Linked DNA regions of Skermanella rosea. The protein of the gene in region 2 interacts with the protein of the main gene of each other region in a pairwise test. Links are inferred from orthologs where the notes say so. Each region holds a gene or a part of one and is shown on either strand. Other genes may lie near its edges. The genes, in order: dnaE and JL101_RS03190.

Region 1 (4,303 bases), 1.7 Mb from region 2 along the record:
CGTCAGCATGCCGCCGAGCCAGCGGTGGTTGACATAGTACTGGCCGCAGCGCGAAGCGGAGTCGGCGACCTTCTCCTGAGCCTGACGCTTGGTGCCGACGAACAGAACGCGCCCGCCGCCCGCCACCACGTCGCGGACCGCGGTCATGGCGCGGTGCAGCATCGGGACGGTCTGCTCGAGGTCGATGATGTGGACGCCGTTGCGCACGCCGAAAATGTACGGCTGCATCTTCGGGTTCCAGCGGCGGGTGTGGTGGCCGAAATGGACGCCGGCTTCCAGGAGCTGGCGCATGGTGAATGAAGGCATCGGCATGGAAAACAGTCCTTTTCCGGTTGCTCCGCCGCGGGCGTGGTCCACGAGATGTGAACACCGGAGCGGGCCGCCGGCCTATGGACCGATGGACCGCAAGCCCGCGTGAGGTTTTGCGACGGGCGATAGATAGCCCGGCGCCCCGCGTTTGGCAACCATATCCGCATGCATCAGGCGGGGCATGCCCCGGCGAAACGCCTAAAGATCGAGCACGTCCGCGACGCCGGGAATCGCCTTGATCGCGGCCCTGCCCTTCGCCGACACGGCATAGGCCCCGGGGAGCGCGATCTCGGCTTCCCGCATGCCGCCGACATCGACCAGGATCGATATCTTGCCGCGGCCCCGCCCGATCTGGTCCAGGATGTTGCGCAGATGCGGTGCCGCTTCCGGCTGGCTGAGGATGATCTGCAGTCCCTCGGCGGCGCGGGCGACCTCGTCCTCCAGCGGCTTCACGTCGTGGCAGGTCAGCCGCATGTCCTCGCCCATCACCTGCACGTCGACCATCAGGACCACGCTCTTGCCCGGCTCCAGCAACTCCCGCGAGGTCGCCAGCAGCTCCGAGAACAGGGTCACCTCGTAGACGCCCGTGGAGTCCGACAGGCTGACGAAGGCGAAGCGGTTGCCGCTCTTGGCGACCCGCTCCTGACGGTTGATCACCACGCCCGCCATGGGGAACCGGGTCGAGCCGCCGCCGGTCGCCTTCTTGAGCAGATCGGCGGAGTTCACCACCCGCAGGCGCGACAGCGGCTTGGCGAAGCCGTCGAGCGGATGGGCCGACAGGTAGAAGCCGATCGCGTTGAATTCGTGGGCCAGCCGGTCCAGCTGGTCCCAATCGGCCACCTTGGGCAGGTCGGGCACCTTCAGCGTCACCCCGCCCCCGCCGCCGAACAGGCTGGACTGCCCGCTCTCCCGTTCGGCCGCCGCGGCCTGGGCATAGCGGATCAGCGTCTCGATGCCGCCATGGACCTGCCGGCGGTTGCCGTTCAGGCTGTCGAAGGCGCCGGCGCAGGTCAGGTTCTCCAACTGGCGCTTGTTGATCACCTTGGTGTCCAGCCGGCGGGCGAGGTCGAACAGGTCCGTATAGCGGCCGCCCTCGTTCCTTTGGCTCACCACCGCCTCCATGGCGGGCATGCCGACGCCCTTGACGGCGGCCAGGGCGTAGCGGATCGCCCGCTCGCCGTCGGGCAGCAGCTCCACCCGGAAAACCGGGTTCGACTTGTTGATGTCGGGGGTCAGCAGGCGGATCTTGAGGCGGACCAGTTCCTGCCGGAAGGTGTTCAGCTTGTCGGTGTTGCCCAGGTCGAGCGTCATGGACGCCGCCAGGAACTCCACCGGGTAATTGGCCTTCAGATAGGCGGTCTGGTAGGCGACCAGCGCATAGGCGGCGGCGTGGGACTTGTTGAAGCCGTAACCCGCGAACTTGTTCACCTGGTCGAAGATCAGGCCCGCCTGCTCACCGTCGACTCCCTTGCCGACGGCACCGTCGATGAACAGCTTGCGCTGGGCGTCCATCTCGGCCTGGATCTTCTTGCCCATGGCGCGGCGCAGCAGGTCGGCGCCGCCGAGCGAGTAGCCGGACAGCACCTGGGCGATCTGCATGACCTGTTCCTGGTAGATCATGATCCCGAAGGTGTCCTTCAGGATCGGCTCCAGCCAGGGATGCATGTAGTCCGGCTCCTTCTCTCCGTTCTTCACCGCGATGTAGGTCGGGATGTTGTCCATCGGGCCGGGACGGTAGAGCGAGACCAGCGCGATGATGTCGTCGAACCGGTTCGGCTTGAGGCGGCGCAGCACGTCGCGCATGCCAGAGCTTTCAAGCTGGAACACGCCGGTCGTCTCGCCGCGCGACATCATCTCGTACGTCCTGACGTCGTCGAGCGGCAGGTTCGACAGGTCGATGACGTCGCCGCGCTCGGTGATCAGCTCCACCGCGCGCTGGAGGACGGTGAGGGTCTTCAGGCCGAGGAAGTCGAACTTCACCAGCCCGGCCTGCTCGACATACTTCATGTTGAACTGGGTGACCGGCATGTCCGAGCGCGGGTCGCGGTAGAGCGGCACCAGCTGGTCCAGCGGGCGGTCGCCGATCACCACGCCGGCCGCGTGGGTCGAGGCGTGGCGGAACAGTCCTTCCAGGCGAAGCGCTATCTCGATCAGGCGCTTGACGGTTTCGTCCGAATCCCGGGCCTGCTGAAGCATCGGCTCGCCCTCGATCGCCTGTCCCAGGGTCACGGGATTGGCCGGATTGTTGGGCACCAGCTTGCAGATCTTGTCGACCTGCCCATAGGGCATCTGGAGCACCCGGCCGACGTCGCGCAGCACGGCGCGCGCCTGGAGCTTACCGAAGGTGATGATCTGGGCGACCCGGTCGTGGCCGTAATAGCCCTGCACGTAGCGGATCACCTCGTCCCGGCGGTCCTGGCAGAAGTCGATGTCGAAGTCTGGCATCGACACGCGCTCGGGGTTCAGGAACCGCTCGAACAGCAGGCCGAAGCGCAGGGGATCCAGGTCGGTGATGGTCAGCGACCACGCCACGACCGAGCCGGCGCCCGAGCCGCGGCCCGGCCCGACCGGGATTTCGTGGCGCTTAGCCCACTTGATGAAGTCCGAGACGATCAGGAAGTAGCCGGGAAACTTCATGTTCTCGATCACGTTCAACTCGAAGTCGAGCCGTTCGCGATAGGTCTTCTCGGTTTCCGCGCGCTGTTCTGCCGTCATCTCGGGCGTGAAGACCTGCTTTTCGAGCCGCCAGGTCAGGCCCTCGTGGGCTTGGTGGCGCAGTTCTTCCGGCTCGGTCCTGCCGCCCTCGGCCGCAGCCTGGAAGGCGGGCAGGATCGGCTTGATCGGCTTCAGCAGGTAGCTGCAGCGCCGCGCGATCACCAGGGTGTTGTCCACCGCCTCCGGCAGGTCGGCGAACAGCTCGCGCATCTCGGCGGCCGTCTTGAACCGGTGCTCCGGCGTCAGGCGCCGCCTTTCCGCCTCGACCACGTAGGAGCCCTCGGCGATGCAGAGCAGCGCGTCGTGGGCCTCGTACATGTCCTCCGTCGAGAAGAAGCAGTCGTTGGTCGCCACCAGCGGCAGGTCCAGGTCATAGGCCAGGTCGACCAGATCCGGCTCGATGCGATCCTCGACCTCCAGCCCGTGGCGCATCAGCTCGACATAGAGCCGGCCGGGGAACAGGCGGCGCAGCTGCTCGGCGACGTCGCGCGCGGCGGGCTTGTGCCCCTCGGCGAACAGGCGTCCGACCGATCCGGACGGTCCGCCGGACAGGGCGATCAGCCCGTCGGTGAAGCCTTCGAGATCCTGCAGGGCGATCTGGGGCGCCGAGGTCGGATCCCCCTCCATGAAGGCCTTGCTGATCAGCTTCGTCAGGTTTTGGTAGCCGGTCTCGGACTGCACCAGGAGGGCGAGCTGGTCGGGCATGTTCACGCCCTTCCCGACCGGCTTGCCGCCGCCGTTCGCGGCCGGCCCCATGCGCCGGATACCGAGCTGGCAACCGAGAATGGGCTGCACGCCGGCGTCCATGGCTGCCAGGGAAAATTCCAGTGCGCCGAACAAGTTGCCGGTGTCGGTGACCGCGACCGCCGGCATCTCCTGCTTCTGGCAGATCTTGACCAGCTCCTTGATCTTGATCGCTCCTTCGGAGAGCGAATAGGCGGAGTGGACGCGCAGGTGGACGAAGTCGGCGATCGGCATCGGATGCTGTACTCGGGAGGCGGAGTGTGTCGGGCGCCCAGCATGCCAAGCCGGAGCCCCGGCGTCATGCGCAACTTTCTCTTGACGCCGAGTATCGGCCCGCCTGGCGGATGGAACCCGGCACGGGAGTGACGGCAAGGCAACAGATAATCTGCCGGGCATTGCGGACAGGTCGGGAGCGGTCCTGTCGGGCCGTTCAGCAGCCGCCAATCCCAGCGGTGCCCGGACACGAGGGTCCTGATCGGTGTTCCGACATACAGAAGACCCCTGATGCTGCTGCAGGCTCTTGCCAGCCTCGCCC
Region 2 (3,271 bases):
GTCGCCGGACGCGCCATAGGCGAAGACCGCCTGGGGCGCGCCGCCGCCGGTGCCGCGCAGGGCCTCGCGCGGGAAGCGGGCGATGCCGTCCGGCCCGGTCGCGAGCTTGCCCAGTTCGGCGTTGCTGCGCGCCAGCAGGCGGAGCTCGACCCCCGGCACGGGTTCGGCGGTGGTCAGGCTGCGGGCGAACACCAGCAGCCCGTCCTCCCCCGCGAAGGTGGTCAGCCCCAGGTCGGAGACGACGAACCACTGGGTCGCCTTGGCCTCCCACGATTCGCCTTCGCGGTCGGCGTTGCCCGCGACGGCGAGATAGACGCCCGGCTTCAGCGCGCCGCCCGAGGCGCCGATGACCGCCTCCACCGGGAAGGGCGTGACGACGGCCTGGTTCCGCCGGTCGCCGATCGCCATCTCGCCCTGCCAGACCTGGGTGCCGCTCCGCTCCACGATGCCGCCGACGTCCAGCTCGGTCAGGGCCTGGCTGATCCGCCCGTAATGGATCTGCTCGACCAGGGACCGATCCTCGATCCGCAGCACCTGGAGCCGGGCTCGGGCGACGTTGACGGTGCGCAGCGGCAGCCCCTCGGCGCCGACCTGGGGCAGGACGTAGCCGGCGCCCCGGAAGGCCAGCACGGGCTTGCGGTCCGGCACCGCCACGTCGTAGCGCGCGGCTTCCCCCAGCGCCGCCCCGCCGGCTCCCGGCAGCCCCCGCTTCAGCGTCACGCCGTATCCGGCGCCGTGGTCCAGTCCTTCCAGGCAGAGGGTGGCGCCGCGGGCGACCGCGGTCACGCGCACGGGCGGCTCGACCTCGACCTGCGCGGCGTAGTCGGTCGGGGAGGATTTCTCCAGCGGGCGGGTGAAGGTGAAGCAGGCCTGGGGAACGTCGCGTTCCGCCAGGACCTCGACCCCGGCGACGCCGAAGGGCGGCGTTTCGGGGATCGGTTCCGGTGCGGGTTGCTGTGCCGGAGCGGCCGTCGAACACCCAAGGGCCACGGCGAGAGCGAGCCCGAACGGACGCAGTATGCGCATGAAACGACAAACCCCGATGCCGACATGAATAACCAGCAGGCGCCGAGCGGCGCCTGCTGGAGCATGGCGCCGGATTATGGCGCAAGTTCTATACAATTGCCTCAGAAATAGCGCTTGAGCCGGGCGACGGCCTCGTCCAGCAGCGCATCCTGCTTGCAGAAGCAGAAGCGGATGAAGTTGCGCACCGGGCTTTCCGCGAAGAAGGCGCTGACCGGGATCGCGGTGACGCCGGCCGCCTCCGTCAGGTTCAGGCAGAACGCCACGTCGTCGCCATCGAATCCGGTGGAGGAAATGTCGGCGATCAGGAAATAGGTGCCGCCGCTGTGCAGCACCGACAGCCCGGCCTCGCGCAGGCCCGCCGCCAGCCGGTCGCGCTTGGCCTGCATCGAGGTGGCGAGGCCGGTGAAGTACGCCTCCTCCTTGGCGAGGCCGTAGGCGACCCCGGCCTGGAGGTTGGGCGCGGTCGTGAAGGTCATGAACTGGTGCGCCTTGGCGACGGGCTGGAGCAGCTCGGGCGCGCCGGTCACGTAGCCGATCTTCCACCCGGTCAGGGAGAAGGTCTTGCCGGCCGAGCCGACCCGCAGGCAGCGGTCGCGCAATCCCGGGATGGTGATCAGCGGGATGTGGCGGGCGCCGTCGAAGACAAGGTGCTCGTACACCTCGTCGCAGACCGCGTACGCGTCGAAGCGCCGCATGAACTCGCCGATCAGCTCCAGCTCGGCGCGGGAATAGACCTTGCCCACGGGGTTCAGCGGGTTGTTGAGCACCAGCGCCTTGGTCTTCGGGCCGAACACCCGCTCCAGGTCCTCGCGGGTGAAGCTCCAGTCCGGCGCCTTCAGCGTCACGATGCGGGGGATGCCGCCGGCCAGCCGGATGATGGGCAGGTAGCTGTCGTACATCGGCTCGAACAGGACGACCTCGTCGCCCGGCTCGATCAGCCCCAGCAGGCAGGCGCCCAGCGCCTCGGTGGCGCCGGAGGTCACCAGGACCTCGCGCGCCCAGTCCACCTCCAGCCCGTAGAACCGGCGGGCGTGGGCGGCGACGGCTTGGCGCAGCTCCGGCGTTCCCATCATCGAGGGGTACTGGTTGTAGCCGTCCAGCAGCGCGTCGGCCGCCGCCCGGAGAACGTCGGCCGGGCCGCGGTCGTCGGGAAATCCCTGCCCCAGATTGATCGCCTGATGCTTGAGGGCCAGTTGCGACATCACCTCGAACACGGTGGTGGGCATGTCGCGGAAGAGAGGGTTGCCGACTTTGGCGGTCATGATGGGATCGGGCGCTTCTGTGGACACGGGAGGCGGGAACTTAGCCGATCGAACCCGGCGGGTCGATGGGCTATGCCGCCCGGACGCCCTTCCCCCGTACAGGGATTATGGCGCTTCGACCCCGCGGATCGCCGCGCGGAACTTCGGTTCGAGAGCCTGCGCGTGCTCTTCCCGGTAGCCCTTGTGCTTCGTCAGATAATCGATGACCGACAGGTCGCCTTTGCGGATCCTGTTCCTCAAGGCGCGCTCCGCCTCCTCCCGGCTGAAGGTCACACGCTCGGTCAGTTCGGTCCTGGCATCGCTGTATCGCGCGTTGATGCCCATCGTGATCTCCTACAAACCAAGAGCACCTTGTGCGGATGAAATGCCGTTACCCTACAGCAGGTCCCGCAGCATCGCGACCAGGGGCTTGTCGGCCGGGGGCATGGGGTATTTGCCCATGTCGTTGGGCCGCACCCAGGCCAGGGACTGGCCTTCCAGCGGGGCGACCGTGCCCTGCCAGACGCGGCAGACATAGAGCGGCATCAGCAGGTGGAAGCTCTCGTAGCGGTGCGAGGCGAAGGTGAAGGGGGCGAGGCAGCTTCCCGCCGTCTCGATCCCCAGCTCCTCCCGCAGTTCGCGGACCAGCGCGTATTCCGGGCTCTCGCCCTCATGGACCTTGCCCCCGGGGAACTCCCACAGGCCGGCGAGGGCCTTGCCCTCCGGCCGCTGGGCCAGGAGGACGCGGCCGTCCGGATCGACCAGGGCCGCCGCGACCACCAGAAGCACCGGCTTGCCGGGCTCGGGAGTCGAGTCGGGGTCGAAGCAGTTCATGGGGATCCACCCGGAAGAAGCGTCACCTTCGGCTCAGCTCCGGTAGCTGCCGTTGATGTCGATGTAGCCGTGGGTCAGGTCGCAGGTCCAGACCGTCGCGGCGCCGGACCCGATGCCCAGCTCGACCAGGAAGTCGATGTAGCGGCCCTTCATGTGCTCGACCACCGGCG

Evidence for each region.
Region 1: the proteins of JL101_RS03190 (region 2) and dnaE interact in binary tests that used the Escherichia coli proteins (3 or more experiments, as listed by UniProt). The link is inferred for Skermanella rosea from one-to-one orthologs.

The regions. Positions count from the first base shown.
Region 1 is NZ_CP086111.1:2,346,819-2,351,121, reverse strand. The notes cover bases 308-4,303. They hold dnaE (DNA polymerase III subunit alpha), read right to left. Parts: upstream 4,003-4,303; coding sequence 508-4,002; downstream 308-507. Other genes in these bases: rpsB (30S ribosomal protein S2), read right to left, coding at 308-312. In the rest of the region: more of rpsB, read right to left, coding at 1-307. UniProt on the Escherichia coli protein: DNA polymerase III is a complex, multichain enzyme responsible for most of the replicative synthesis in bacteria. This DNA polymerase also exhibits 3' to 5' exonuclease activity. The alpha chain is the DNA polymerase catalytic subunit.
Region 2 is NZ_CP086111.1:682,827-686,097, reverse strand. Bases 209-3,172 are described here. They hold JL101_RS03190 (aminotransferase), read right to left. Parts: upstream 2,289-3,172; coding sequence 1,128-2,288; downstream 209-1,127. Other genes in these bases: argJ (bifunctional glutamate N-acetyltransferase/amino-acid acetyltransferase ArgJ), read right to left, coding at 3,135-3,172; JL101_RS03180 ((deoxy)nucleoside triphosphate pyrophosphohydrolase), read right to left, coding at 2,664-3,101; JL101_RS03185 (hypothetical protein), read right to left, coding at 2,394-2,612; JL101_RS03195 (alpha-2-macroglobulin family protein), read right to left, coding at 209-1,026. In the rest of the region: more of JL101_RS03195, read right to left, coding at 1-208; more of argJ, read right to left, coding at 3,173-3,271. UniProt on the Escherichia coli protein: Shows aminotransferase activity with methionine and histidine as substrates, and to a lesser extent also with phenylalanine.